One region of the Bowmanella yangjiangensis genome, then DNA from elsewhere that is predicted to be linked to it. Evidence: riboswitches for the same ligand, from Rfam matches in the RefSeq annotation. Region 1 holds a riboswitch; the other holds the start of a gene.
The links. A riboswitch is a leader RNA that binds a small molecule or an ion and turns the genes downstream of it on or off. The one in region 1 is predicted to bind thiamine pyrophosphate.

Region 1 (15,762 bases):
TAACGTCGCGCCAAATAAGCTCAGTAAACCGAACACCAAACCAATATTGACACTCAGCCCCACACAGGCAATCAGGCCCCAGCCCCCATAGGCAACCAGCATATACACCAGTACCAGCGCCGCACCTAATATGCCGGTGGTCACGCCCATTTGAATGGCGTCGCTGCCTAAATCCGGCCCCACAGTGCGTTCTTCCACCACAGTGAGTGGCACTGGCAGGGCTCCGGTTCGTAGCATCAATGCCACATCGTGAGCTTCGGCCATAGTAAAGCTGCCACTGATTTCACCGCGCCCGCCAGGAATGGCGCTACGGATAACAGGTGCAGTAACCACTTCATCGTCAAGTACTATGGCCAGCACCCGGCCAATATTGCTTTTGGTCATATCGCCAAACAGCTTGGCACCCTGGCTGTCGAGTTTGAAGTTAACTACTGGCTGGCCACTTTCCTGACTAAAGGCGGCCTGGGCATCAACAATATGGGTGCCTTCCAGCGCGACGCGAGTTTCCAGAAAGTAAGGCATGCCCTGACGGTCTTTTACCATTATCGCCCCGCTAGGCGACGGCTGTTGCCAGTGAAAACTCATCTGCGCTGTGGTGCCAAGCAAGGCTTTGATTTGTTGTGGATCGCTCACCCCAGGCATCTGCACTAAGATGGCATCTTTGCCCTGGCGGGTAATGCTGGGCTCGGTTAAGCCGGTTTCATTCAGTCGTTTACGCACTACATCCAGGCTGCGGTCAATGGCGTCTTTCAAAAGCGCCTGTTGGAAAGCCTCGCTGAGCTGCATCACCACTTTATTGCCTTGTAGTTCAAGGCTGATACCGCTACGACCATTGTTGAGCAGATTGAGGCTGGCTGCCTGTTTGGCCACTTGAGGCCATTGGCTGACATCCTTAAGCACAAAGCTGCGCTGTTGTGGCTGGTTGTTGTCACCACGGCTGTAGCGAATATGCTGCTCCCGCAATGCGCTCAGTAGCTGGTCACTGGCGTCATCCAATTGTTGTTTAAATAACGCCTGGGTATCGGCTTCTAAAAGCAGGTGTGAGCCGCCTTGTAAGTCCAATCCTAAGGCCAGGGTATTGTGGTTGTACCAATCGGGTAATTTGTTGGCTACCGAGGTTGGCAGCAGGTTAGGCGCGGCGCTTAGCAGGCCGAGCAGCATAATAAGCACGTACCCAAAGGCACGCATGGAAAATACGTTCATAAGTAATCCTGAAAACACAAAATGCACAAGCAGCCGCGCTGCAAACAGGCGGCTGGTTAATAAGGCTGTGAAGAATTACTGAACAGGCGGCGCTCTGGCCTGAGGAAGGCCGTAACAGCTATGGGTAGTGAAATCACCGGCGATTGCCGGTGCGTCAAGGCCTTGATGGCCAAAGCTGTTAGGGCGGCAAGCTGTTAGCCCATGATCAAGGTCGTTGCCGCTGTCATGACGCTCTTTTTGTATTGCCGATGATTTACTGGAGCGCAGCGTGACCGTGGCCCATTGGGTAAAGGGCTGAATCTGAGTAGAGTCATGCTGAACTAACTGCGCACGGGCAGTCGGCGTAGAACCGACCGAAACGCCCAGCACAAGAATCGCCATAAGCATCGCTGAAAACAGCGAGGCCATGCGGCTGGTCATTGTGTGGTTAGGTTCGTGGCGCATCAGAACTCCGATAAATCAGACGCTACTATACAGTAGCTGAAGATAAAAAGCGGGTGAATTTTCGGCGTTGTTGATTTGGCCTGCTTTTCTTAATACAAAAAGGCAGGTAGATGAGAATTCAAGCCCTTGCTTTCCTTCATCCCTGACGCGAGCGCCAAATAAACAAAAACGACTCCCAGGGGAGTCGTTATATGTCTCAAGCAAGTTTTACCCTAGGCGCTTTCTTTTGCGATTAACCGCTACGCCAAGCAAACCAAGGCAGATTAAGGCGAGTGACGCGGGTTCAGGTACGGCTGCAGCGGCAGAGGTTATTCTGGCATTTGCAATAATATTTACAGGGCTGTTCGCTGTGCCAGCAGAATACTGAAAATCCCCAGTTGCGCTGCCTGATTGCAAGGAAGACAGGGATATATACCAGAGAGACCAGTCGCCAAAATTGCCTGAGCCGGTAAAAAAATGTGTCACGGGTCCTTCGCCAATTAGGTCTGCACCCAGGAATAATAAATTGCCATCTATAGTAAACATGTCGGTTCCGCCAGTGATAAAGTTCTTTGTCACCGAAAATCCAGCGGCAGTAGAGTTAATATGGCTTTGGCTGGTGTCAAGGTTGGTAAAAGAGAAGCTCCCAGAGTAAATGCCGACTTCGAAGTTCCAGGTGCCACTGATAATGGCTGCCTGCGCACTGCTCACACTTACCAGTGTCATTACCATAACTAACATGAATTTACGTAAAGTTGTCATAACCATGGATCCTTATTGTTTTTCAAAAATCTCTCCAGCAAGTTATGCGCCAGTAAATATACTTCAATAATAACAAATGCTTGAGTTGTCTCTTTGGAAGAAAAGTGATGGTTTTGTATAAAAATCCGACAGCATTCCTGTTTGGTCAATTGAGTTAAACCTTAGTTTTATAGGCTGAAGCAGAGATTTAGTTGAGAAACATTTGTGAATGCAAACTGGGTTTGTTTATTTACTTTGCATGAGGCGCAGCTACTCACCGCAGGGCAGGGTAATTGCAACAAGTCATGTATCTTTGGTCGCTACGTTTGGTGTTCTTGGTGGTGAATGTATGAATTACCGCAGCACTAAAAGCAAAAAGCCCGGCAACGCCGGGCTTCTTCGTATCAGGCAACAGAGCTTATCGATCCGCGCGCCCTTGGAACTTGCGCTCTTCAATATTCACACGGATCCAATCGCCGGTGGCGACATATTCGGGTACTTGTACCACCAGGCCGGTGGAGCACTTGGCTGGTTTGGTGCGAGACGTGGCAGAGGCACCCTTGATAGACGGATCGGTTTCTACTACTTCCAGTTCTACACTGATAGGCAGGTCCAATGCAACTGGCACGTCGCTTACGATCAATACCTGGATACCGTCGGTTTCTTCATTGATAAACAGAATCTCTTCGGCAATGGCATCTTTGTTCAGGTTGTACGGGGTGTAGTCTTCCTTATCCATGAACACATACTCGTCACCGTCGATGTAAGAAAACGTGGCCTGACGACGCACCAAATCAGCCAGTTGCAGCATGTCGGAATCTTTAAAGGTTTCGTCAAATTTGGCACCGCTTACCACATCGTACATACGCATACGGTAAATGCTGCCACCTGCACGGCCTTGTGGCACAGAACGCTCGATATCACGAACGATACAGGTTTTGTTGTTATAAACGATGGTTGAATTCTTTTTGATTTCACTTGCTTTTGGCATTGCTATGTCCTGATTGCAAACTGGGCTAACCAATAAAGGCGGCATTTTAATCCATCTATTGACGGCTGAATATGGATTATTGCCAATACAGCGCAGCCGGGAATGCGTATTTAGGTTACAAGATAATTTTTAATTATGCTGATAGCCGCAATTTTCCTCGGCTTCAGCAATGTTTCTAGCCCCTTTAACCATGAAATCCATTTGAACACGAGTGAAAACAGGCTGACCTTGAGACTCATTGGTCGCTGACTTCCAACGCCACTGGGCTAAAGCATCTGCGGCTTTTTGATCAAATATCCCTTGAGGATAGGACTTTATTATCCGGTACCCTTCTGGGTGACCCTGTGCATTAATGCCGAATTCAAACTGTACACAACCTGACCGCCGGTCGGCGGCAGCAGCAATAGGGTAACCTGGATAGGTGCGCTTACTTTCTTGCCAGTATTGGCGTTCTGGCTTGTCGCCTTGAACGGCCGTTAAGTCCAAATAGGGTAGGTTGTTATTCTGTTCTGGCGCAGGCTCAGTGGTGGACTGGCAGGCGCTCAAGCCCAGTAATGTTCATAAAATAACGTGTTTCATGGGTGTCATCCTGACGGTGGCAATCTATTGCGTATCTTGCTGAAAACTTACCTTATCAGCGCCCCGGCAAGGCGACAAATATTCTGTTTTACTGACTAAGCACGGTAGTGATTAACCGCAAAGCTGAACATAACCTTGAGCATAAAAAACACCGAGACCAGGGCAAACCAAACCGGCAGTGCCAGTTGCATCAATACCAACAAGCCAGCGCCCATCAGGGCGGCAGCGGTAAACAACTGAAAGGGAGAGCCGTGCAGGGCATTTACAATCAGCGCACTGACGATAGTTATGGCCCAGATAAGTGCGGCACTTGCCAGGTCGGCACCCATTAGCCAGGCAACCAGCGGCAGATGCAGGTGAATGGCAATAAACACCAGGCGGCTGGAGGGGCGCTTGGCATAATAATTATTGGTGCCCTGACTGAAGTTGGCGATAAACCCGGCCAGAATGTCGGCCACGATTAACAGACCCACCATCAGCTTCCAGCTTGCTAGGTTGTGCGGCAGCAACTGAAACTGATAGTAGATACAGGCCGTACCCAGCAGGGCAAAGAGCAAAATCACCAGGATCTCTGTGACAGACTGCTGTTCACCAAATACCTCATGTAGGGCTTGTGGCATAGGACGACGGCGCATCAGCATTCCTTAATGAACTGAAAAAATAGCTGAGTTTTTCGCTCGGCATGTTGCTTTAACTGCTCGGCTGACAAAGGCATCCGGCCGGTCATTTGCAGCTCGTCATAGAAACCACTTTTCCATAGCGCGAAAAGCATGTGGGCGGCCTCTTCTGCTGTCAGTTTATTTCCATGTGCGTGCAGAAAAGGCGCTAGCATGGCGGTCAGATTGGCCAACACCCTGGCCGGGCCACAAGTGAATAGCTGCTTACCAAGCTCCGGGAATTGGCGCTGGGCGGCGCTAATTGCTGTATCGAACAGCAGTACATCGGGACGGGAGATCAGGCTAAGGATTTGATAACCCAAGGACGATAATTGAGTCTGCAAATCCCTTTGGGTAGCAGATTGGCTGTCGCTACTTAAGGCTGGTTCTGTGCTTAACGCTTGTTCGGTATGAAATGTCACATAGGCTTGCACCAGGTTGGCCAGATCGCCATAACGGCGATACAAGGTAACCTTGGAAATACCGGCGTGCTTGGCTATGCCTTCCATGGTCAGTCCGGCCAGGCTTTTCTCCATAACAAGTTCGGATACGGCCTGCCATACCGCCTGAGTACGGGCCGGGTCTATGGGTCTTCCTGACTTTGCCATGGGCTAAGATACGCAGTTCACTATATGTTCGCACGGTAGCACTTGAATATAGTGAACACAATCGTTTCGTTATTGGTTTGTTTTACGTCAGCGGGTTGCGGTAGTTTGCTCGCACATGGTTTTGCTGGCCGGTTCACAGCCATCCAGGCACATCACCAGGCCTTTGTCATTGCGCTCGGCGCCGCCGCCAAGCGCGGTTGAACACCAGGTTTGCATATTCTGATCAATACGACATTTGCCCTTGCCGCACAGCACCTCTCCCATGCGGTCGCGAATGGCTTCGCCATCTTTAAAGGCTGAGCAAAATACCTGGCCGGATGAATCCCGCGCGCAGCTGCCTTTACCACAGATCACATCGCCCCCGGCGTCCTTTAAGCAGTCGGCCTGTGCACCGCTAGCCATGACCCCTAAGGCCAGAAACAGCGGCACTGCGACCTTACTCAGACCAGACCGCATATTCATTCTCGCTGGGATCGGTAAAGTGGAAACGCCGACCGCCGGGGAAGGCGAAAATGGGTTTGATAATCTTGCCGCCAGCCTGCGTTACGGCATCTTGGGTGGCGACAAGATCCTGGCTGTACAACACCATCAAAAGGCTGCCGCTGGCCACGGACGCAGACGCATCAGCGCGGTAAAAACCGCCGTCCATGCCGCCGTTGGTAAAGCAGCTATAGTCTGGCCCGTAGTCAACAAACTGCCAGCCAAACACGCTTTGGAAAAAGGCGCGGGTGGCCTCAAGATCTTTGGCCGGTAACTCCAGATAATTGATTTTATGATGTTCCTTCATGCTTGGCTCCTAGTGGGTTATTCGGCGCGCAGAATAGCGGCAATTTCCTCTTCCATTACTCTGGCTGCTTGTTGACGGGCTATGGACATAAAGGGCGACCCTGCGTCCCATACCTCTTCAATAACCTCGTGATTGCGTTTAAATTTCTGTTCGACATCTTGTAAGGCAATGATCATTTGTTCTTTGGTCATGACTTTTCCTTGAATGGCTTGTGCTGCTCTTGCGAAATTATCAGAAGGTTTAGCATAAATCATCGGTCAGGCATAACCTTATCAGGCCTGCGAGTAACTCTTTTCCCAGTCCTTCCAAACTGGCTGCATACCCGCCTTTTTTACTGCTTCCGCGACCACTTGTGGGGCTCTGGCATCGTCAATCTCGAATTGCTCCAAGGCCTTGTCTGCATTGGCATAGCCACCAGGTTGAGTGCTGGATCCGGCGCTTAAGCTGGTGACACCCAGGGGCAGTAGTTTGTCTCTGAATTGCGCCGACTCGCGGGTGGAAAGGCTAATTTCCACTTCACTGTCCAGTAAACGGTAGGCGCAAATTAACTGCACCAACTGGCGGTCGCTCATCTGGGTCTTATCCAGCAAGCCCCCGGAGCAGGGCCGCAGGCGGGGAAAGGACAGCGAATAGCGGCTGCGCCAGTAGGTCTTTTGCAGATATTTTAAATGCAGGGCAGCGAAAAAACTGTCGGTGCGCCAGTCATCCAGACCAATCAGAACCCCCAATCCCATCTTATCTACCCCGGCCCGGCCAAGGCGCTCAGGGGTATCCAGGCGCCAGTCAAAGTCCATTTTTTTGCCTTTCAGATGATGCTTGGCATAAGTGCGCCGCTGGTAGGTTTCCTGATAAACCAGCACGGCATCCAGGCCCAGTTGGCACAGTTCACGGTATTCGGCTTCGGCCAGCGGCTGCACTTCCATGGTCAGGTAGCTGAAGTGGCGCTTGATAACCGGCAGGGCCTGGCGAAAATAGTCCATGCCCACCTTAGTTTCATGCTCGCCGGTGACCAACAGCAAAGAATCAAAGCCCATGGCTTTGATGGCCAGACACTCGGCTTCTATTTCGTCCAGGCTGAGGGTTTTACGTTTGAGCTTATTACTCATGGAAAACCCACAGTACGTGCAGTCATTGGCACACAGATTCGACAGGTACAAGGGAATGTAAAATTGCAGGGTATTGCCAAAGCGCTGACGGGTCAGACGGTAAGACTGCTGTGCCATCTCTTCCAAAAAGGCGTCGCCGGCCGGTGAAATCAAGGCCATAAAGTCCTGTAGATCCCGCTTGGATTTGCTCAGGGCACGGCGCACATCCGCTTCAGTGCAGGCATTAATTTGCAGGGTAACGTCGTCAAAGTCCCAGTTTTCAAGCAAGGCGGCAAAGCTCATAAGTGCTCCAGAAAACCGGTCAGGGGGCTGGATGCCACGGCATTTTTTTGCACACTGCCAAGGCCTGCCTCAAAGGCGGTGCGCCCGGCTGTCACTGCTTGTTTGAAAGCCCGCCCCATGGCTACAGGGTTAGGGGAAACGGCAATGGCGGTATTAACCAGTACCGCATCCACGCCCATTTCCATGGCCTGGGCAGCATGACTGGGCGCGCCGATGCCAGCATCGACAATCACCGGCACCTGGCTTTGCTCGACAATAATGTCGAGAAAGTCTTTGCTTAGCAGGCCGCGGTTGGAGCCAATCGGTGCCCCCAGGGGCATAACCGCAGCGCAGCCAACTTCCTGCAAACGCATACATAACACTGGGTCAGCGCCGCAATAGGGCAGCACGATAAACCCCTCTTTGACCAGCTGTTCTGCTGCTTTAAGGGTTTCGATTGGATCCGGTAGCAGGTAGCGCTGATCCGGATGGATCTCCAGCTTAAGCCAGCTAGTCCCTATGGCTTCGCGGGCGAGGCGAGCGGCAAAAACAGCCTCTTCGGCGGTTTTGGCCCCTGAGGTATTAGGTAATAAACGCACCCCCAGCTCTTGCAGTGGGGCCAGAATATCGTCTTTGTTTTGCACCAGATCCAGCCGTTTCAGGGCCAGTGTGACCAGTTCGGTGCCACTGGCAGACAGCGCTGCCTGCATGCTTTGCCCGCTGGCAAACTTGCCGGTACCGGTAATCAAACGGGAAGAAAATTGAGTATTGGCAATAGTGAGCATATCAACCTCCGGCCACCACTTTAAATAAGGTTATGCGATCAGCATCCTGTAGCCGGGTTTGTGACCACTGACTTTTGCTGACCACCTGGGCATTGACCGCCACCGCCACGCCAAGCGCAGGCTGTTTAAGAGCCTCTAATAACTGGCTGACCGTCAGCCCTTGAGCAAATTGCTGCGGCGTATCGTTGATAATCAGTTGCATGGCTTATCTCCACATACAGGACAATCAGGGTCTTTGTTCAGCCCCAGGCTTTGCCATTGGTGCACTTTGGCATCAAAGAGTTTTAACTGGCCAAAGGGCACGTTTCCTGCGCCTGTTAGGTATTTGATCGCTTCCAGGGCCTGCATCAGGCCGACAATGCCCACCACCGGGCCAACAACGCCGCTATTGGTACAGTTCATCGGTGGGCTTTGCTGTGGATGGTAAAGGCAGCGATAGCAGCCGTGTGACTGCGCAGGATTAAGGGCCAGAAACTGGCCTTCAAAACGAATGGCCGCACCTACCAACAGCGGCACGCCGGCCTGATAACAGGCCGCGTTGATAGCCTGGCGGCTGGCCATATTGTCGGTGCAATCCAATACCAGTTGGCAGTCGCTTATCTGCTCTAGCAGGTTGCTTGCATCCAGGTTTTGTTCAAAAGCTTCAATATCGATATGTGGATTGACGCACGCCAGACGGCGCTTGGCTTGCTCTGCCTTGTTGTAGCCAATACTAAAACTGTCGAATAGGGGTTGGCGATGCAGGTTGGTAACATCCACTTTATCGCCATCTGCCAGCAGCAGTTTTCCCACCCCGGCGCCGGCCAGATAATGGGCGGCAACGCTGCCAAGCCCGCCCAGGCCGATGATCAGCACTTTGGCTTGCTTAAGCCTTTGCTGACCGGCCTCTTCAATATCTTCCAACATCAAATGCCGGCTGTAGCGCATAAAATCCTGATCGTTAAGCATTTTGCCACCTTGCCAGTAAATCTTTGACTACCTGTTCGGGGTTGCTGGCCTCGGTAATGGCCGTCACCATCGCAATGCTACCTACACCCGTGGCTGCGACTGCCTCAACCCGTTCCAGGCTAATGCCACCGATGGCGACGGTGGGCATGCCTTTGAGCAAACGCACATAATGGGCTAGCCGCGCCACGCCTTGTGGCTTGGACGGCATGTCTTTGGTGCGGGTGGGGAAAATGTGGCCAAGGGCGATATAGGAAGGTTTCAGCGCTCGTGCGCGCTGAATTTCTGCATAGCCATGGGTGGAAATCCCCAGGCGCAAACCCGCCTGGTAAATGGCTGCAAGGTCTGCCTGCTGTAAGTCTTCCTGACCCAAATGCACACCATAGGCACCAAGCTTGATAGCCAGTTGCCAGTGATCATTGATAAACAGTCGGGCATTGGCTTGCCTGCCAAGGGCTACTGCTTTGGCGATTTGTTCTTCAAGCTCAGGTGTAAGCGCCTGCTTGATACGAAGCTGCAGGGTGCGTACACCCCAGCCAAGCAGTTTTTCTAACCATTCAAGGCTATCAACCACTGGGTACAGACCAAGGCTTTGGCTATCCACCGAGGCAAAGCCGCTGTGCTGCCAAGGGGGATCAGCTAGCAGACTAAAAGCCGGGAAATCCTCTGCCCGCACCGGCCAGCCTAAATGAGCGACCGGCCCTGGTCCCTGGCCAAGGGCCACGGCGCCTTTCAGACCCTGGTTGATATAGGCTTTGGCAATGCATATGGCATCGTCCATGGGGTAATCCAGACAAAGCGTGGTGGCGATGGCACTGGCAAAAGTGCAGCCGGTACCGTGGCCGTGGGGCGTATCGATACGCGAGCTGGCAAAACGCCATTGTTTGGTTGGGCTAAGATACCAGTCCTGGGACTCCTCACCTGCCCAGTGTAGATGCCCGCCTTTGACCAGCACCGCACCAACACCTTGTTCCAGTAGTACATTGGCCGCCACGGCCAAGCTGATAGCGTCGGTTGGTTCGATGCCGGTCAGCAGGGCCAGTTCATTGGCATTGGGGGTAATCAGGTCAAGCAGCCTTAGCAGTGGTGCACAGTCGGCTAGTTGCAGGGCCGCCAGCTGCGAGCCACAACTGGCTCTGGCCACCGGATCCCAGATAATCAGCGGGGCCTTGGGCTGTTGCTTCATCCAGTGCAGAAACTCGGCCAGGGCAGCTATTTGACTGGCATCGCCGAGCATGCCGATTTTTACCGCGCCGGGCCATAAGTCTGACGCCAGTGCATTTAGCTGATTGCTCAGCACTTCTATCGGTACGGCCTGTACCTGCGTTACCGCCACCGAGTTTTGTGCGGTAATGGCGCTCACCACGGTGCAGCCGTGGCCTCCTAGGGCCTGCACTGTGAGTAAATCGGCTTGTACTCCGGCGCCACCGCCTGAGTCAGAGCCTCCGATACACCAAATTATCGGCTTTGCCATATCAGACACTCGCTTTGGATTTGGCCGGGTGGTAAAGCTCACTGCCACTTTGCTTAAAGGCTTCAGACATTTGCTGCATACCCAGTTGCACGCTTTCCTGCTCGCCGTTAAGGCCGGTCAGTTTAATCGCGGCTTGTTCCTGCGCAGCGGCGTAGTCACGCACTTCCTGAGTGATCTTCATGGAGCAGAATTTGGGCCCGCACATGGAACAGAAATGCGCGACTTTACCTGACTCCTGCGGCAAGGTTTCATCGTGGTAGGCGCGGGCGGTTTCCGGATCCAGCGCCAGGTTAAACTGGTCTTCCCAGCGAAACTCAAAACGCGCCTTGGACATGGCGTTGTCGCGAATTTGCGCGCCAGGGTGGCCCTTGGCCAAGTCGGCCGCATGGGCCGCAATCTTGTAGGTGATCAAGCCCTGTTTTACGTCTTCCTTATTGGGCAAGCCCAGGTGCTCTTTGGGCGTGACGTAGCAAAGCATGGCACAGCCAAACCAGCCAATCATGGCCGCACCAATGCCCGAGGTGAAATGGTCGTAGCCCGGCGCGATATCTGTGGTCAGGGGGCCCAGAGTATAAAACGGCGCTTCGTGACAATGCTCAAGCTGTTCGGTCATGTTCTCTTTGATAAGCTGCATGGGTACATGGCCGGGGCCTTCGATCATCACCTGCACATCATATTCCCAGGCGATCTTGGTTAGCTCGCCTAAGGTGCGCAGCTCGGCAAACTGGGCTTCGTCGTTGGCGTCATACACCGAGCCTGGGCGCAGTCCATCGCCTAATGACAAGGACACATCATAAGCCGCGCACAGCTCACAAATTTCACGGAAATGGGTGTAGAGGAAGTTCTCCTGGTGGTGGCTTAAACACCATTTGGCCATAATCGAGCCGCCGCGTGACACAATACCGGTCAGGCGTTTGGCGGTCATGGGTACATAGCGAAGCAGCACACCGGCGTGGATAGTAAAGTAATCCACCCCTTGCTCGGCCTGTTCCAGCAGAGTGTCGCGGAATACCTCCCAGGTCAGGTTTTCGGCAATGCCGTTAACCTTTTCCAGCGCCTGATAAATAGGCACAGTGCCGATAGGCACCGGACTGTTACGTAAAATCCATTCGCGGGTTTCGTGAATATTACGGCCGGTGGATAAGTCCATCACCGTATCAGCGCCCCAGCGGGTGGACCACACCAGCTTTTCCACTTCTTCTTCAATGGAGGAAGTAACCGCCGAGTTACCGATATTAGCGTTTACTTTAACCAGAAAATTACGGCCGATAATCATCGGCTCAGATTCCGGGTGATTGATATTGGCTGGGATAATGGCGCGGCCTTCGGCCACCTCACGGCGAACAAATTCCGGGGTGATATTGTCAGGCAGGTTGGCGCCAAAATGCTCGCCTTTGTGCTGGCGATTCAGCAGTTCGCTTTTGACCCGCTCGCGGCCCATGTTTTCACGTATGGCGATGTATTCCATTTCGGGGGTGATCACACCGGCGCGGGCGTAATGCAGCTGGGTAACACATTTGCCGGGCTTGGCGCGACGCGACTGATGTTTGAGCTCAAAGCGCAGGTCATCCAGGCTGATATCGGCGGCGCGGGCCTTGGCATAGCTTGATGAGCTCTCCTGTAACGTTTCGGTGTCGTCACGCTCCAGGATCCAGTTTTGTCTCACATGTTGAAGGCCTTGGCGCACATCAATGCGGGCATCTACATCGCCGTAAGGGCCGGAGGCATCGTATACGGGTACGGCTTCGTTGGGCTCATACACTGGCTGCTCTTTGCTACCGCCCACTAAAGTATCGGCTAATTGAATCTCACGCATGGCGACACGCAGGTCGGCACGGCTGCCTTGCAGGTAAATGCGCTTGGAGTTGGGGTAGTGCTGGCCCTGCAACTGGTCTAAAAATTCCTGGGCCTGGTTACGTAATTCGCGTCTGGTTGACATAGCATTCTCGCTTATTCAAATGGCTGAAATGCTTGTCAGGAGTGTTGCAAAGAATAACGCCGGTTGGATCTCTGCCCCTGATTGACTGGGGATAAGTTGGCCTGAAGCCTGGGCGTTACGCTCTTGTTCCCTTCGCAGGTATTAGCCTGATCAGGTTCAACGGATCCCGCATTTGCGGTCTCAGCTCGCCCGGTAAACCGGACTGAGCACTCCGACAAGATATAAACTGTTTAGAGCGTGTTGACCTTTTGAGTATAGATTTTGTTCAAATCCAGTCCCTTCTGGTCACGACGCCGGGCTGCAGGCTTAGGGGCCTAAGTCAAAGCCCGGCAACACAGAGCAGGAGGGGCTGGGTTGAACCCTTAGGGCAGCGCTTGTGGGTCCTTTCTACGGCGTTTTACGAAATACCTCCTTGTATTTCGCCGAAGGCCAGCAAAGCTGTTCAAGTCCGTTCCATACGGACTTGTCACTCACTCATGTAGAATAACTACACCACGTTCGCTCTGCCTTGTATAAAGGGCCCACAAACTGCTGCAAAATCATACTCAAAAGGTCGACACGCTCTAGTATATGGCCAGAAAATCCTTAATTGCAACAGGGGGATACGCTGGTGGTTATCAGATTGCGGCGTCCAGATATAACGGCTTGGAATGGACCAGTGGGTTGGCAAACTGGCTTTAGTTGCACCTTTCAGCACCAAGGACACTGAGAACACGAAGTGAAAAGCGACTCCAAAATAGGATGAATTCAGCCCTTCGTGTACTTCGTGTGCTTCGTGGTTGTTTTCAGATTACTTCTCACCACAAAGAACACAGAGGACACGAAGTAAACAGTGGCTCCAGAATCGGATGACTTTGGTCCTTCGTGTACTTCGTGCACTTAGTGGTTGTTTTGTAATTACTTTTTTCTGCGTTCAACGTGGCTCAGCGCACGTAAGTGGCAGTTAAGGTTGCCTTCGCCAGGGCTTTACTATTCAGGGTATAGCCGACGATGGCCGGGGAAATATCCACTGGAAAATCGAGTTTTTCATCCGGTAAGGCCCAGATGGTGAACTGGTATCTGTGCATACCATGTCCAACAGGCGGGCAGGCACCACCAAAACCGGGCTGACCGTAATCGGTGCGGGTTTCCAGCACCTTATCCAGCTTGCCGGATGCACCCCGTGGCAGACTCTTTGTATCGGCAGGAATATTCAGCGCCAACCAATGCCACCAACCACTGCCGGTTGGTGCGTCGGGATCGTAGACAGTAATGGCAAAACTTTTGGTGCCAGCCGGCGCATCTTTCCATGCCAGGGCCGGTGATTGATTCTCTCCGTCGCAGCCAAAGCCTGAATATTCGAAGGTCTTGGCCATTCTCTGGCCTTCCTGAATATCCGGGCTACTGATTTCCAGTGCGGCTAAGGGCATGGTCAGTGGTAACGTTATAGCGAGCAGAGCAAGTTTGCGCATGGTTATGTCCTTGTAAGGGGAAAGCTATCGGCTATTTGGGTAACAACCTGTTTTGCTCAAGTTGTTGCGGAATTATTGTTGATTGCAGACGACCAAATAGCAACCTTACTTGTTGCTGTTGCGATGCCTATTGTAGGAAAGCTGGGTTCCCAGCCAGATACTGTAACCGTAGAGGCAAGCGACTATTGCCCATACCAGTGCGATAAGCGGAATATCGGCAGGGGAGATGTCCTGGGTGGTGATTAAAATAGTAATAAAAATGGTGAACGACAGCAGGCCCCATTTAATCAAACCTTCCAACAGGATAAAGCGCAGCAAGCCTTTTTTCTGGATATCCTGCCATTGCCTGATTTCGTCAAAATCCCAGTACTGATACTTGGTGTTATATTTAATAAACAAATCTTTCAACACAACGGCCTGTCCGTAGAAAACTATTCCCTGGTGGTTCACCGTTATCAAGCCTGTTTTTATTTTTTGCTATGCCTATAGGCATTGTTTTTATTGGCTTGCCGGCATTTTTTATAGTTATTTTTATTGAGTGCACTGTCTTGTCATAACTAGAGATGGCAGGGTGCGGAATGCATCCTAGCCGACTGCCTATAATCGGATCAATGTTAATTAATTATTTTTTAATGACGATTTTTTGCTCTAAAAAATTCCACGCTTATTTATTGGGTATTAAAAAATAAACCAGATTGGTTTGGTTTGTTTTTCTATGTCTTTTAGCTCTTTTTTGTAAGCGGCATAATTAAAGGCTTTATGGCCAGTAATATATTTATGCGTATAAAAACTCAAAGAGGTTGAAAAATACCTAAGTTGAGTGTTCATTTATCTTGGTGGCCACAGGCATAGGCTAATGCTGTTTGTAAAAGCAGGTTGGCCCCGGTGTGTACGTCCTGCCAGTGTGTCCATTCGTCTGGTGCGTGACTGATGCCGCCGACACTGGGAACAAAGATCATGCCGGTCGGGGTAACTTTGGCCATATACTGGGCGTCATGGCCAGCGCCGCTTGGCATAACCTGATAATCAACTCCCATCTTTTCTGCCTGCTGGCAAAAGCCCTGTATGACTTCACTGGACATAGCCTGTGGCTCAAGCCAACTCATCTGTTCAAATTCAAACATCAGATTGTGTTTACGGGCGATGCTGGACAGCACCCGTCGACAAGCATCTGCCAGATTGCGCATAGTTTGTGGATCTGTATCCCGACCGACAAGCGTGAATTCGGCTTCCCCGGGAACGGTGTGCGCATAGCCGGGTTTTAGCTCAACCCGGCCGACGGTCAGGCGGCTTTTATCCGAGCCTTCCTCATTGATAATGCGGGGGATCTCATGGGCAAAGTCGGCCAGTCCCATAAAGGCATCGCTACGCATGTCCATAGGTGCGGTACCGGCATGGTTGGCTTTGCCGATCAGTCTGACCAGCCACTTATAAACACCAGAGATGGCCTCCACCACACCTATAGGTTTGCCGATTCGCTCCAGCACCGGCCCTTGCTCTATATGCAGCTCAAGAAAGGCCCGGAAGTGCTTAGGGTCAACCCGGGCATTGAGAGCTTCTATGGCATTTAGACCACAGCTTGCCATCTCATCTTTAAGATAAATATGGCTGGCGTCATGGGCGGTTTCTAACCAATCGGGAGTGAGCTCCCCGGTGATGGCCTGCACCCCCATCATGCCGCCAAAACGTCCTTCTTCCTCGGCAAAGGCATACACCTCCAGTGGGTAGGTGACATCCAGACCGCTATCGCGCAGCACACGCATACATTCCAATCCTGATAACACGCCTAAAGTACCGTCGAACATACCGCCTG
Region 2 (15,762 bases), on a different contig from region 1:
CATAGCATCCGGACTCAGGCAGACATGGGCAAAACTAAGATCATGATGACTGAATACCGGCTTAGGCAATGCCTGCCAGAGTCGACTTGCCCTTGCGACATCGTCAAGCAAGGCTGGCGTTTGAATATTGCCCACCTTGATATAGTGCTGCCAGTCCTCAACCAGAGGTAAATCGGCGCATTGAATAGGCAATGCATGAATAGCGGCCAGGCGCTGTGCCAGGCAGATAAGCTTGTCCTGCATCACTAATTTACTGGTGGCGAGATCTTGAATATCCAGCCAGGTTTCCAGCATAAAATCGCCCGCGGCAGACAAATACAAAGGCGCTGGCGCCATGCCAAAACCGGCGATCTGTTGCTGCAATGTGAACTGGCGGTGGCGATCCTGACGATCCCCACCGTTTTGGCAAAAGAGTTTTAGAAAGTAGCGGCCCGACACACTACGCAAACAATAGCTTTGATTTACCGTACCGCCGGACAAGGCGTCCAGTTCAAAGTCTGCGCCAATAAACGCGAGTTCTTGTAGCTCCTGGTGCTGCTTAGCCGATAGCATGGGCATCCTGCGCCAGGTAGCTGCTGCGCCACTTCAGATAGCCATACAAGGCAAAACCCAGATAGCCGACAAACAACAGTGCGGTAAGGTACAAACCCGTCTGCCAGTATAGCCATGCGGCAAGGCTGTTGATCGCCAGCCAGTACAGCCAGTTTTCCAGTACCTTTTGCGTCACCAGATAAGTGGTAAACAAGCTGAATACCGTCACCAGCGCATCCACATACAGATGCTCATTGTTGAAATAGCTCTGCAGGCTCCAGCCAATCACCAAAGACAACGGCAACAACAGCAGCACCGCCAATAGATGATAAGTATTACTGCGGGTTTGCACCCTGCCCGGTTCGTGGTCAGCCATGGCTCGCCAGTGCCACCAGCCATATACCGCCATACCCAGATAATACACATTTAGCAGAGTTTGCAGTGGCAGCGTATGGGCCCAAAACAGCCAGCTGTAAATACCGGTGCTGACCAAGGCACAAGGCCAGCACCAGATATTTTGCCGGGCCGCCAGCCACACATAACCAATGGCCAGCACCACTGCCAGCAACTCCCAGTAAGACTGAGCCGCCCATTGCTCTGACAGAGTTTGCAACAAGTCCATTAACGGCCGCTGCCCATGGCATCGCCGTTTAGAAACTTACACACAAAAATAGCCTGACCGATTTCCTGATGGCTGCGCTGCATTTCTTTAGCCAGGATCTCCATGGTCGGCAGGTAGTCACCACAAATACGGGTGCTGGTGGCACTGGTATCAATTTCCAGCTCAGGGTATTGGTTAATACGGTCAATAAAGGTCTGAATTGGCGCAATGTATTTATCGGCCAGAGGATACAGGGAAATTTCAGCAACCAGTTTCATAGAATCACTCCAATAAAAGGAGGGGTTTAGACCTCCTGAACGCCAGCTTGGCAACATCCCGGCTTCCCTGCCGGGCACGTTAGATTAAAACAAGTAATCGAGGCTTATGCCCAGCATGCGGCCATCGCCCAACTGGGTATAAAGCTTGGATTTATTCTGGTCATAGCCATCTTCGGGTTCATTGTTAAAGTAGAAACCACGCACATGATATTCACGGTCAAACAGGTTCTGCCCCCACAAGGACAAACTCCAATCCCCCTGCTGCCAACTCAAACGGCTATGCACCAGCACTTCGGAATGGGCTTGTTGATTATGTCCGTCCGAGAAGTAGAAGCCGTCCTTGCCGTCGGCTTCCACATGCCAGTGCCAATCATCCGCCAGTTGCCAGTCCATACCGACATTAAAGGTGTAACGTGGGGATTGTGCCTGATCTCGCTTATCAACAAACTCCCCTTTGGCATTGGTATATTCCTTGAAGCTGGCACGCAGCCACCCCAGGTTGGCATAAAGCCCCAGGCTGTTATTCACCTGCCAGCGACTTTCTACTTCCAGGCCATAGTTAGTACCAATATCCGCATTAGCGATAATGTCGATAAAGTCAGCGGCCTGGCCACTGGAGGCCACTAACTCATAGTCACTGACCTGGGTATCTTTACGCTGCATATAGAAGCCCGCTACACGCAAAGTCAGATCGCCCTCGGCATTGGCGCCTTTCACCCCCAGCTCGTAGTTCCAGTTGTACTCAGGTGCATAGTTACGACGAGAATTGCTCACCTGATCGTCAATATTAAATCCACCGGCTTTGTAGCCGCGGCTGATGCCACCGTACACCATGGTCTGCTCGTTAACCTGATGGTCAAGTACCAACTTACCGCCCAGCATGTCGTCGCTGACATTGGCGACAAAACCGTCCGAGTCGAGATAGTCGATGTCAAAATGGTCGTATCTCAGCCCTACCGTCAGGCGGATTTTATCATTCAGTTGGCTGATGGTTTGACCATACACTGCCTGATTATCCGGCTGATAATCGCTGCGGAAGATGCCATCCAGATAGTCATATTCACGGGTTAGTACTTCGTCCACTTTCTTACTGTAGGCACCCACCACCCATTCGGTGCTGTCATTGAACCACTTGGATGTCGCAGAAGATGCCAGACGCAGTTCCAAGCTGTGTGTATCGCGCTCACGTGCGTAAGCATCAAACGCGGTGTAGCCACCAGGATAGCCGTCATACAACCAGTCATCGTCGTAGCCGTATTGCATCTCGGAGTCAGACCAACTACCAATGGCACTTAAGGTTGCCCAGTCATGACGCCAGTCCGCTTTGAGGCTCAGTGCATGGGTTTGCTGGCGGTCATAACCTGGCTGGTCTGAGCGGGTTTTACCGTCGTTAGTCTGGGTAAAGGCGTCGTAGCCGTTGTCGATATCAAAATACTGATAATTAAGGGCCAGAGTCAGGTTGTCACTGGCCAGATATTTGAGCTTAAGTCTGCTGGTTAGCTCATCGCGATTACCGGTATCGTCCCGCCCCAGGTATTGGTTTTCAATAAAACCATCACTTTGGTATTGCTGGGCGGCCACACGGTACAACAGCTTGTCGCTCAGTTCACCGCCATGGGCAAATCCGGCCGACCAGCTGTTGTTCTCCGCCAGGCTCAGACTGACGCGGCTGGGACTGTCATTACCTGCTTCCACGGTTTGAATTTTCACCACGCCGGCCAGGGCTGCGGCACCGAACTCAGTGGCTTGAGGGCCTTTGAGCACTTCAACCTGCTGAACGTCAAACAGTGTGCCTACTGCGGCAATGCCGGAAAAATCCATATCATCAATGACAAAGCCCACCGATGGATTAATCGGCTCGGCAAACTGGCTGCGCTCGCCGATACCGCGGATCTGCACAAAGCGGCCACGGGACGCGCCACTGGCAAAGTTGACATTAGGGGCGACATTCAGGATTTGCTCTAAGTGCTGTGCCTGACGAGCAATAATTTCATTCTGGCCCACCACCGAAATACTGGCCGGTACATTTTGCAGATTGCGCACGGCAAAATCCGAGGTCACCACAATATGTTCAACGGCCTGCAGCTCGGCATTGGTTTCGTCAGCCCATACAGGCTGACATGCTAGCGCCACGGCAACAGAAAGATAACGGTATTTAGTTTGCATTGGATCTTCTCATCACAGCTGGAAAAGATCCGGGGTAACGGCAGGTCAATGGGACAAAATCTGGAGGAAAACCTCGTAACCATTCCTACGCCGGTATTATCCGGATCAGGTGTAAGGGTTTGCGCTGATATTCAGCGGCATCTCAGCCGTCTCTCCAGATATGGAGGTGGGCACCCCTTGGCTTTGGTTCTTAAGCGGAACCAGAGTGAATTGTAACAGGGCGGGCGGACCTTTGCCTAGGCAAGAAAGCGCCCGCGCCTATAGCATTTTGGTTATGGCTTCTTGCTTTTAGCCTGACTGATGTGTGCCGTCAGCACCTGTTGCATGGCTTTTTGTACTGGCATATCCAGCGGCTCACAACGACTACGAGGCAAATACAATAGATGCCCGCCAACCTGATAGCTTAAGGGCACATACACGGCAATAATGTCGTCATCGCCAGCAAAGTCGATTTGTTCATTGGTGACAAAGCCAATCATGCGAATATCTTCGTGCATGGTCACCAACACGACTTTTTGCAGTTCATCCTGACTGGAGCCGGAAAACAATTTCATAATGTCCTTGGCACTTCCGTACAAGGTCTTGACCAAAGGAATGCGTTCAAGCACCGACTCAAACCAGTGAAACAGATGCTTAACCAGATAAAGCTGAACCAGGATCCCCAGCAGGAAAATAATCACCAGGCCCGACACCACCCCCATACCTGGCACATACCAGCCTTGTGGCAGCAAGTAACTCAAGGGGACGCTTAGTAAAGACTCTGACCAATTAAAGAACCAATACAGGGCACCAAAGGTAATCACTAGCGGTAAGCTGAACAACATACCCCGGGCAAAGATCTGAGACAGAGACGACTTCATAAACAACCCAATGCAAGGCCAAAGGCAGGCAATGTAACACTGGTCTGTGACAAATCAACAGGCCGGGTAACAAATCCATCTGCAAAGCGCCCTTATAGCCATCGCTGATGACCAGACATTGACCCTGAAGCATTTAACTGTTAGACCAGATAACAGTGACCCGCATAGCCGGTTTTAATTGATGAACAGACTGATGTTGTTGATTTGTATGACTCCCCTGGCAGCGTGCCAGTCTCCGCCCATACATCCCCCATCACCACCAAGTACCAGCATGACAGCCAGCGAAGGGCCATTAGTTGACGCCATAAAAAACCTCAGGCATCCGTCACCCAGTTTAACAGGCGTAGCACCGCTAAGCACCAGCCAGAGCGCCTTGGACGAGAGGTTAGCGATTATAAATAAAGCAACAGTCAGCATCGACTTGCAGTACTACATTTTCCGCGATGACAAGACCAGTAAAATGATTGCAGCGGCACTGCTAAAAGCCGCCGAGCGAGGGGTACGAGTACGCATGTTGCTGGATGACTGGCAAAAACGCAGTGACCATAACCTGCTTAGCCTGGACAGCCACCCTAATATTCATGTCAGGCTATTCAATCCGATTCGAAACCGAGCCTTTCGTAACCTGGCCATTTTGTTCAACCTGGACCAGCAAAACCGGCGCATGCACAACAAATCCCTTACGGTCGATGGCCTTATTTCCATTGTTGGGGGAAGAAATATCGGCGACGAATATTTGCTTAATAGCGCAGCTGTTACTTTTGGTGACTTAGATTTGACTGCCATCGGCCCTGTAGTGCAACAAATCAGTCAGCAATTCGACATGTATTGGAACTCCCCACTTAGCGTCAATATTGCCGCCTTGGCCAGTCGCCACGCTCGTCATACCCAAACCCTACTTGGCTGGCAGGGCATGTTGCAGCAAAGCCTTGACCAGCCTGATGCTCCCTTTGAAGCCGAGTGGGGAAAGCTGTTGCAAGACACATCAGCCTGGCACTTTGGTGAGGCAGAATTATTCTTTGACCAACCCGGCAAAATTAACCGGGATTCACCAGCTTCTCAGATGCTTCATCAGATTGGCGCGGTTATCAGCAAAACCCGTAACAGCTTGCTAATTGTATCGCCCTATTTTATTCCCTCAAAAGGCGGAACCCAGGCTCTGATCAAAGCGGCACAGCAAGGCATTGATATCACTATAGTCACCAATTCCCTCGCCTCTACCGATGTATTTGCCGTACATGGCTGGTATGCACATTATCGAAAAGCCCTCCTCAAGGCAGGAGTAACCTTGTGGGAAACCCGTGTGAATCCTATCGCTAAACCCAAAGCCCGTTTATCTGGTAGCAGTCGTACCAGCTTACACGCTAAAACCTTTGTCATAGACAACCAGGAAGTCTTTGTCGGCTCGTTTAATTTCGATCCCCGCTCTGCCCGCCTCAATTCTGAAATGGGCATCTTTATTCACCAGCCGACACTTGCCGCACTGGTCGGACACAACATTGGCCCTCTGTTACCCGCATTGGCTTATCAGGTACAACTAACCGAAAAGGAACAACTGATTTGGATCGATCATGCCAATAATCAATGCTTTAGCAGTGAACCCGACGCCTCGATATTTCGTCGCTTTGGCGCCTGGCTGGCTGGTGTATTACCCATCGAATCCCTTCTGTAAATGAGCAAAAGGACATCAAACAGCAGAACGATTTTCTGCCGCCAAGTTTCACGTGCTTGCAAATTGGCGCTTCAATACAAAGGCTGATTACACTTTAGCTATGCGTCAAAGGATGACGAATTACACCGTATTTTGGTGAAAATACCCACCCCACATGTAACCATTCTATTGATTTTTATAAAAATTATTTTGGCCTACGCTATGCATAAGCAGATGAGCCATCTCATGCGCTTTTATGGAGAACAACATGCTATCACGCTTCCAGCTAAGCCTTATTCTCTGCTTATTTACAGGCACACTTAGTGCCAACACCGACTTGCCCCAACCTGATATACAAAGGGCACAGAAAATTCATCAATTATTGCAACAGTATCACTACCATCCTGCCGAGCTAAACCACAGCGCTTATCAATCCATCAAGCAACAAATCGAGTTACTGGATGCCAGCACCCCCGACCCGGCAGAATTTGCCAAGGCCTTTAATACTCTTTGGCAAGACGGTCCGTTTTCCCATGTTAGATTGGCTAAACGTCAGCAAAGTGTGGAAGAAATAGCAGCTTATCTGGATACAATGAATGTCGGTGAACAAGGCGCAACCCTTACCTGGCAGGGCCGGATTGCAGTATTAACAGTAACTACCATGATGGGCCTGGACACCATCGAACAGATAAATTCGGCTTATCAACAATTGACCAATGCCAAGGCGTTAGTCATCGACTTACGCCTTAATGAAGGTGGGGCCTTTGCAGTGCGTCCGCTGGTTGCTCATTTACTGAACCATCCTCTGACAGCAGGAGCTTTTGCCAGCCGTCTGTGGTTTAACGCTCATCACCGTCGACCAATCTCTTCGGACTGGCAAGCGTTGCCCCCATGGCACGGTTGGTCAATTCGTTCGTTCTGGCAGGATGTACAAGCGCAGCCCCTGACTAAGATCGAATTTAGTCCAGAAGCACCCTATTATGCGGGTCCGGTATATCTACTGGTAAGCGGAAAAACCGCCAGTGCCGCAGAATTGGCAGCCACAGCCTTGGCCACATTACCCAATGTTACCTTAGTTGGAGAAAACACCGCGGGCGAGATGCTGTCACAAACCCTGTTTGACCTAAATGACGACTCACAACTTTTCCTCCCAATCGCCGATTACTTCAGCAGCAACTTTGGGCGTATAGAAGGTCGAGGTATAGAGCCGGATATCAAAATCAATGCAGACCAAGCTATGCAGCATGCTTTGACATTGGCTGCGCAGCACTGACTGTGCAAAAGCGGAGAGGCTTTGTTCTACATAGAATTCAGGTTCATGAATGACCCAGTAGATTCACCGGCACTTTCAGGTAAACCTGCCCATTGTCCTCCGCCTCAGGCCATTTTCCAGCCCGGATATTGACCTGAATACTGGGCACAATCAGGCGAGGCACGGCCAGCGTGGCGTCACGAGACTGGCGCCTGTGAACAAAGGTCGCTTCACTGGTATCGCTACTGATATGGACATTGTGCGCCTTATGCTCAGCGACCGTGGCCATGTAGGCCAGAGCCCGACCTTCGGGCTGATAGTCATGTCCAACATAAATACGCATATCATCCCCCAGTGCATAGAGTTTTTGCACCGATTGATAAAGTAGCGCGGCACTTCCGCCCGGAAAATCACAACGCGCGGTGCCGGCGTCCGGCATAAACAGGCTGTCGCCAACAAAGGCGTTGCCGTCAATGACGTAACTCAGGCTGTCATTGGTATGACCGGGGGTAGCCAATACCTTTCCCTGAATATCCCCAAGGCAAAAGTTATCACCTTCATCAAACAGATGATCAAAATCGCTACCGTCGGTTTGCAAACTGTCGTGCAGGTTAAAGATGCCCTGAAAGGTATGTTGTACTTTGGCAATGCCCTTACCTATGGCAATCACCCCACCCAACTTGCTCTTCAGATACTGGGCGGCGGTTAAATGATCCGCATGGGCATGGGTTTCCAAAATCCACTTCAGCTGTAAGCCTTGCGTTTCAACGTAGCTGATTAGGCTGTCGGCAAAGGCGGTGTGGCTGCGTCCGGACGCATAGTCAAAGTCCAGGGCAGGATCGATGATAGCCGCCTCGCCGCTATGTGGATCGTAAATCACATAGCTTAAGGTTGAGCTGTCCTGATGAAAAAAGGTCTCGACATGCAGTGCCATAAAATATCACTCCCGATGAAGATTTCGCCTTGAACTTTAGCAAAATACGAAATAACATACAACACAATGTTATAAACTTATTCCAAAGAGAGATAACGATGCAGTTAGCCCTTCTTGCCGCCGCTGGAATTGGTCTGAGCCTGGGAATATTAGGTTCCGGGGGCTCTGTGCTAGCGTTACCTCTGCTTGTCTATCTTGCCGGTCAGGACGTTAAGCAGGCCATTGCCGGTTCACTATTTATTGTGGCGCTGATCAGTCTTGCCACTTTGCTGCTTAGCCCAGCCAAGCAGCAAATAAACTGGCGCGCCGCGTTGCAACTTGGCATAAGCGGCGCCCTGGGTGGGTATCTTGGTGCCCTAGCGGCCAAATTCGCCCATCCGATGCTGCAATTAATTATCTTCGCTACGCTTATGCTCATTGCAGCCAGGGCAATGTGGCGACACAAAGATGTCACGACACCTAAGTCAAACCCTTACATTACTCTGGTTGCCGGTACGCTTGCTGGTGCCCTAACCAGCTTTACCGGCGCCGGCGGCGGCTTTATGCTACTGCCCATTCTGATTCGCTTTGCCGGACTGGATTTTTTCCATGCCCGGGCCACCAGCTTACTGCTGATTTTCAGCAATGCAGCGCTTGCCCTGATGGCTAACCTGTCCATGCAAACGGATTGGCAATTGGATTGGCCGCTCTTACTGGCCATCAGCGCTCTGGGAATTGCCGGTAGTTTGACTGGTCGCTACTGGTCGGCAAACTGGCCGCAACAGCGTCTGCGTCGCGGTTTTGCCCTGTTATTACTGATTATCGCTTTGTTTATCGTCGGACATAGTCTATTGGAGGTCATATGATTAAAACCGCCCCACAGTTGGTTGCAGAAGCAAAACAACGAATCAAGGAAGTACCAATCAGCACATTGGAACAACAGTTGGCGCATCCTATCATTGTGCTGGATGTGCGAGAGCCAGATGAATACCACCAGGGTTTTGTGCCCGGTGCCATCAATGTGCCAAGAGGGATCTTAGAAACCAGTTTAACTAACCTACCGCAGGCTAAAGGTGCGGAAGCACCGCTGGAAGAGCTGGCCGAACAGGATATTTACCTCTATTGCCGCAGTGGCGCACGCTCTGCATTGGCCGCCGAATCGCTGATGCGCATGGGCTTTACTAAGGTTTATTCGGTTGAAGGTGGCTTTGAAGCCTGGAAAAAAGCCGATTTGCGTATCGAACTGCCCTAGGGTGCAAATATAGCTACTCTATACATTCAGCCATTAATCTAAGCGTGTCCCTATTCCAGGGACGCGCAACGCCTATCTCGCATCTCGCATCTCGCATCTCGCATCTCGCATCTCGCATCTCGCATCTCGCATCTCGCATCTCGCATCTCGCATCTCGCATCTCGCAAAGCTTAATTTAGCAAAAAGCGAAATAAATAATGACAGATGTTTTTTTGTTCGCTATATTTCGCATTATTCTAAATTAGAAAATTCTGTTATTTGAGGCCCAGATGGTCAACGTACTTTTGAACTTCTCCATCCATTATCGTAAGTGGGTATATTGGGGCTTGCTGCTACTCACGCTGCTGTTTGTTGCACAGCTGCCCAAAATCCAGATTGATACTGATCCGGAAAATATGCTCAATGCCAGCAATCCCGAGCGGTTATTCCACAACCAGGCGAAAACCACTTTTGCCATGCACGACACTATTGTGGTCGGGGTCGTCAATGCGCAGAGCATTTACAATCCTCAAACACTCTCAGCTCTGGTGGATCTGACCGAGTATGCAACAGGCATAGAGGGTGTGGTTCAGGCCGATCTGATGTCTTTGGCTAATGTGGACAATATTACCCAGGCAGAGCCAGGTACCATACGCTTTGAGTGGATGATGAAGTCCGCCCCAAGCGATATAGCAGGTGCACAGCGTATTCGCGAGCAAGCCGAGAGATTACCACTGCTGCGTAACACCTTAGTATCTGGTGACGGTAAGGCGGCGGCGTTGTACGTGCCTATCGTTGATAAAAACCAAAGCTACGCCATAGCCCGGGATCTGAAAGCCCATATTGCTACCTTGGGCAGCCAGGATGAATGGCACATCACGGGTCTGCCTGTGGCAGAAGACAGATTTGGCTACGAAATGTTTGTGCAGATGGGCATTTCAGCGCCTTTAGCCGGGCTAACCATCTTTATTCTGCTGTGGGTATTCTTCCGCAATGTGCCCTTTATTCTGCCCGCCATGATAGTGGCCATGGCCACCGTACTGATCACCATGGGTGCCTTGATTGGCATGGGTTTCACTGTACATATCATGTCCTCGATGATTGCCATTTTCCTGATGCCCATCGCCGTAGTGGACTCAGTACATATACTCTCTGAGTTTGCCGACCGGCATAAACCCGGACAAGCAGCCAGTCACACCATTCGCCAGGTGATGGGGCATCTGTTTACCCCTATGTTATTTACCTCAGTCACCTCAACAGTGGGTTTCCTGTCACTGATGCTGACCCCCATTCCACCGGTACAGGTCTTTGGTGCCTTTGTCGGCAGCGGTATTATGCTGGCGTTCTTACTCACTGTGATTTTCGTGCCTGCCTATCTGTCAGGGCTAAGTGACAAATCTCTGGCCAAGCTGATTGCTAAGTTGCCTAAAGAAGCCGATTCAAAACTGACACCAGCGCTTCGTACTTTAGGCAAACTGGCGGGCAGCCACGCTAAGCTTTGGCTACTGGGCTTTGCTGGGCTGTTTGCAATATCTGTTTACGGTATCAGTCTAATCAATATCAACGACAACCCGGTTCGCTGGTTTAAGTCTGAGCATGAGCTGCGCGTTGCCGACCGGGTACTGAATGAACATTTTGCCGGTACCTACGATGCTTTCTTAGTCCTGACCGACACCAGCAACACCAATCACGAAGCAATTCAGGCCATTGCCACTGCCGCAGGTGACAAGCAGATGTCTGACGCCCTGCGGGTCTGGCTGCGCAAACAGGCAGAAGCTCTAGAACAGAGCAACAACCTCCCGGCGCTACTGATGGCCATGGATGACAAATCTTTTGAACTAAGCGACGCTACAGAAACTGACCTGCTATTTGCATTGCAATCGCAGTTAGAGAACCTGTCCAGCCAGTCCAAGCGCTTTTTATCCCCCTCTGTTTTGGATTATATGAGCCAGTTACAGTTGCACCTGCAGGCCAGCGGCTTGGTGGGTAAATCCAACAGCCTGTCGGATGTGGTTAAAACGGTGAACCGTGAATTACGCTCTGGCACCGAGACAGACTTTGTTCTGCCCTCCTCTGCCAACGGTGTGGCACAAACACTCTTGCAGTATCAGTCTTCACACCGTCCACAGGATTTGTGGCACTTCGTCACCCCTGATTACCGCCAAAGCCTGATTTGGCTGCAACTGACCAGTGGCGACAATCAGGATATGACCGCCGTTGTGCAGCTGGTAAATGACTATATACAAAGCCACCCACTACCGTCCGATATGAAACTGGACTGGGCCGGAAAGGCTTACCTTAACGTCGTATGGCAACAGGAAATGGTCGCCGGCATGCTCGACAGCCTGCTGGGTGCCTTTGTGATGGTACTGGTGATGATGGTGGTGCTGTTCCGCTCCCTGGCATTTGGCATTCTGGCCATGCTGCCGCTGACCTTAACTATCAGCCTGATCTACGGCTTGATCGGCTGGATTGGTAAAGACTATGACATGCCCATTGCCGTGCTATCGTCACTAACCCTGGGTTTGTCAGTGGACTTTGCCATTCACTTTATCGAACGCTTCCGTGCCACCTGGGCAGAACATAAAGATTGGCCAACCACCCTGTCACTGATGTTTGAGGAACCCGCCCGTGCCATCAGTCGCAATGCTATTGTTATTGCCATGGGATTCACGCCGCTGCTGTTTGCACCGCTGGTACCTTACATCACAGTGGGTGTCTTTCTGGCCAGCATTATGGCCATCTCGGCACTGGTCACTTTGATTATGCTGCCCTCACTGATCAGCCTGGTACGCCCCTGGCTGTTTAAATCCTGATAAGGAGAAATGATCATGAAAAACGCGGTATTTTTACTTCTGACTGGTCTATCACTGACCAGCCCCCTGCACGCCCAGGAAGCTCGCGATATTGTCAAACAAGCCGAGCTGGCCGCTTACTATGCTGGTGATGACGGCCGTAGCGCGGCGCGCATGATCATCACCGACAATCAGGGACGCAAACAGATGCGCCAGTTCACCATTTTACGCCGCGACCAGGCCGATGGCGGTTCGCAAGACATGATGGTGTTCTTTTCCCAGCCTGCCGATGTTCGCGATACAGTATTCAGAGTAGTCAAGCACACCGACAGTGACGATGACCGTTGGTTGTACCTGCCGGGTCTGGATCTGGTTAAGCGGATATCGGCCGGTGACAAACGCACTTCCTTTGTCGGTTCACATTTCTTTTATGAAGATGTTTCAGGCCGCAACACCGAACTGGACGACTTCACCCTGCTGGAACAAAACACTGATCACTATCTGTTGGAAGGTAAACCCAAAGATCCGGCCTCAGTGGAGTTCAGCCGCTACCAGGTAAAAATAGACAAGACCAGCATGCTGCCGGTGGAAATCCGTTTTTTTGACAACCAGGATCGTGAATACCGCAAAGTTGAAACTTTGAAAGTTGAAAACATCGATGGGCACCCTACCGTAACCCATTCCAGAGTGCAGGATTTGCTCAGTGGCGGTCAGACCGAAATGCAATTTCGCTTCATCAAGTATGATCTTGGTCTGCCAGAGGACATCTTCTCTGAGCGCAGTCTGCGCAATCCCCCCAGGGATTGGTTGAATCTGAAGGACTAATTATGACGCGTATATCGCTACTTACCCTGATGGTCAGTCTCAGCGTGGCGGCACAAGAGCCGCCAGAAGACGACTGGGATGTGGACTGGCAGGAGGAAAGCACCACCCTGCCGGTACAAGGCTTTGCCGAATTGGCGCTTGGCAGCAGGCTGACTTCCAGCCAATGGAATCCGCGGGTGAGCCTGGCCGATGCCCGGCTCAGACTGGAAAAAAGCAGCCAATGGCAGCAAGTTTCTGTAACGGCTAAGGCAGACGGCTGGTATGACGGTGTGCAACAACAATGGCGTGGTCAGTTTCGCGAGTTATCGGCAGGCTTTAGCTTAGGCCAGCATCTGGATGTCAAAGCGGGACGGCAGATTCTTACCTGGGGAACCGGTGACTATCTGTTTCTAAACGATCTATTTCCTAAAGACTGGCAGTCTTTCTTTGCCGGACGCCATGATGAATACCTCAAAGCCCCGTCGGACGCGGTAAAGGTATCGGGCTATTTTGATCTGGCTAATGTTGACTTGGTGTGGACCCCAAAGTTTGACCCGGACAACTATATCAACGGCGACTACTTTTCGTTCTTTAACCCTTGGGCAGGCGGCATCATCGCCCCTGGCTTTGATGCCCTCACACCCAGCTCTGACGAATGGGCCTTACGGCTGTTTAAAAATTTAGATGGTCGCGAGATGGCTTTCTATGCCTATGATGGCTATAGCAAAAGTCCAGAAAGCCTGAGCCCTGAAGGCATCCCTACTTTCAGTCGCCTGCGGGTAGTAGGCGCATCCATTCGCCAAACTCTGGGGGCGGGTCTATTCAACGCGGAATTGGCCTACCACGACAGCCGCCAGGACCAGGATGGCAGCAACCCCACAGTGCCAAACAGCCAGTGGCGCGTGTTACTAGGCTATGAGCAGGAGTTGGTCACTCGCTTAACCGGCGGCTTTCAGTTTTATCTGGAACACACTTTGGACCATAGCGCCTTACTCGCTCATTCACCTTTTCCACAATGGGAAAAAGAGCAGAACCGCCTGGTTCTGACCAATCGGCTGACCTGGCGTAATGCTGCGGATGACCTAACCCTGTCTCTGTTCAGCTTTTATTCCCCGACGGATCAGGACGGTTATCTGCGCCCCAGCTTGAATCATAGACTGGATGACAACTGGTCCTGGGCGGCGGGATTGAATCTGTTTTTCGCCGACACGCAACATACCTTCTTTGGCCAGTTTAAAGACAACAATAATGCCTGGCTGCGAGTCAGGTACGGTTTCTGAGTAAAGCAGTTGCCATGTAGCAGTGCATCGGCAACTGATAGACAACCACTGCTAGCTCAATATGAGGAGACGTAATATGAGTGCTGAGCGAGCCCTGACTGCCTTTGCTGGCTTTATGGTGTTATTATCCGTGGCCCTGACGGTCTGGGTACATCCCAACTTTGTCTGGTTTACCGTGTTTATCGGTGCCAACTTATTTCAGCAGTCTTTTACCGGTTTTTGTCCGGCAACCATAGTACTGCGTAAAGTATTCGGTTTTAAAACCGAAGCAGAACTGGCCAGGGCTGGTAAATAATCTATTGTGCGGCACCTGCAAGTGCCGCATTTTGTTTTAAAGGGGTATCCATGACCAACATTGAAATGCATCAAGATGAAGCAAGTAAGGCAGCAGCTTTCCTTCGCTCTCTGGGCAATGAGCATCGGTTGCAGATCTTATGTCGGCTCGCCACCGGTGAGTTAAACGTTGGCGAATTACATAAAACTTTCAGCCTCAGTGCCTCAGCTTTTTCCCAGCACCTGGCGGTCCTGCGGGAGCAAGGTTTGGTGCAATGCCGAAAAGAAGCGCAAACCATCTTTTACAGTATTAAGGATCCCGATACCTTACGTTTTATGCAACTGCTCAAAGATAAGTTCTGCCCGGAATTACCAGCCTGATCTGCGCATTAGCGAAAGCGTAAACCGAACTTGTGCAGCTTTCGATATAGGGTCCTGTCACTGACCCCCAGAGCATCAGCCAGCGCCTCAAAGCTTCCGGGGAACGTCTGGCAAAGTTGTGCCAGGTAATCACCTTCGAGCGCTTCTAAACTGCGGATCTCATGACCCGACGCCCCTTGCTCCTGACTATGATTCTGTAGCACTTGCGGTAGGTCTTCAATTTGAATTTGACTATCATTGGCAATCAGACTGGCCTGCTCAACAATGCTTTTAAGCTCGCGTATATTACCTGGATAGCTGTAGGTGCATAGCTTCTGCATAGCAGCATTAGAAAAGTGTTTACCTTCAGTTGATGCCAATAAAAATTGTTCCACCAGCAAGGGAATGTCGACAGGTCGCTCACGCAGTGCCGGAAGCTGAATAGGGAAACCGGCTATTCGGTAGTAAAGATCCTGCCGGAACTCTCCAGCCTCCACCATAGCCAGTAAATCTTTATGTGAGGCGCAGACCAGGCGAAAGTCACTGCGCTTCGGGTGCAATCCACCCACCGCTCTGAAACTGCGGGTCTCAAGAAGACGCAGCAACTTCACCTGCATATTTAAGGGTACGTCACCAATCTCGTCAAAAAATAATGTGCCGCCATTAGCTAGCTCGACTAAACCTTTTTTAGCCTGAGAGGCACCAGTAAAGGCTCCCTTCTCATGACCAAAAAGTTCGCTTTCAAACAGCGCTTCACTCAGTCCGGT

Region 2: it holds a riboswitch for thiamine pyrophosphate, as region 1 does, so the genes downstream of both, KJY73_RS19390 (TonB-dependent receptor) here and thiC (phosphomethylpyrimidine synthase ThiC) in region 1, are expected to answer to the same signal.

The regions. Positions count from the first base shown of each region.
Region 1 covers NZ_JAHDJU010000001.1:752,349-768,110, forward strand. Annotated here, with positions in the region: gene secD (protein translocase subunit SecD) at 1-1,203, opposite strand, end outside; gene KJY73_RS03420 (hypothetical protein) at 1,279-1,647, opposite strand; gene KJY73_RS03425 (PEP-CTERM sorting domain-containing protein) at 1,855-2,388, opposite strand; gene efpL (elongation factor P-like protein EfpL) at 2,786-3,358, opposite strand; gene KJY73_RS03435 (energy transducer TonB) at 3,488-3,844, opposite strand; gene KJY73_RS03440 (hypothetical protein) at 4,033-4,572, opposite strand; gene KJY73_RS03445 (TetR/AcrR family transcriptional regulator) at 4,572-5,201, opposite strand; gene KJY73_RS03450 (hypothetical protein) at 5,289-5,657, opposite strand; gene KJY73_RS03455 (VOC family protein) at 5,638-5,988, opposite strand; gene KJY73_RS03460 (hypothetical protein) at 6,006-6,179, opposite strand; gene thiH (2-iminoacetate synthase ThiH) at 6,261-7,376, opposite strand; gene KJY73_RS03470 (thiazole synthase) at 7,373-8,140, opposite strand; gene thiS (sulfur carrier protein ThiS) at 8,142-8,342, opposite strand; gene KJY73_RS03480 (HesA/MoeB/ThiF family protein) at 8,333-9,088, opposite strand; gene thiE (thiamine phosphate synthase) at 9,081-10,559, opposite strand; gene thiC (phosphomethylpyrimidine synthase ThiC) at 10,561-12,498, opposite strand; TPP riboswitch at 12,609-12,722, opposite strand; gene KJY73_RS03495 (YbhB/YbcL family Raf kinase inhibitor-like protein) at 13,422-13,949, opposite strand; gene KJY73_RS03500 (hypothetical protein) at 14,055-14,360, opposite strand; gene KJY73_RS03505 (Zn-dependent hydrolase) at 14,774-15,762, opposite strand, start outside.
Region 2 covers NZ_JAHDJU010000003.1:811,841-827,602, forward strand. Annotated here, with positions in the region: gene KJY73_RS19375 (phosphotransferase) at 1-552, opposite strand, end outside; gene pnuC (nicotinamide riboside transporter PnuC) at 539-1,153, opposite strand; gene KJY73_RS19385 (hypothetical protein) at 1,153-1,410, opposite strand; gene KJY73_RS19390 (TonB-dependent receptor) at 1,495-3,576, opposite strand; TPP riboswitch at 3,642-3,764, opposite strand; gene KJY73_RS19395 (DUF502 domain-containing protein) at 3,849-4,436, opposite strand; gene KJY73_RS19400 (phospholipase D family protein) at 4,618-6,108, shown strand; gene KJY73_RS19405 (S41 family peptidase) at 6,356-7,360, shown strand; gene KJY73_RS19410 (MBL fold metallo-hydrolase) at 7,404-8,273, opposite strand; gene KJY73_RS19415 (sulfite exporter TauE/SafE family protein) at 8,372-9,118, shown strand; gene KJY73_RS19420 (rhodanese-like domain-containing protein) at 9,115-9,504, shown strand; gene KJY73_RS19425 (efflux RND transporter permease subunit) at 9,774-12,299, shown strand; gene KJY73_RS19430 (outer membrane lipoprotein-sorting protein) at 12,315-13,103, shown strand; gene KJY73_RS19435 (hypothetical protein) at 13,106-14,362, shown strand; gene KJY73_RS19440 (YgaP family membrane protein) at 14,439-14,657, shown strand; gene KJY73_RS19445 (ArsR/SmtB family transcription factor) at 14,708-15,016, shown strand; gene KJY73_RS19450 (sigma-54 interaction domain-containing protein) at 15,025-15,762, opposite strand, start outside.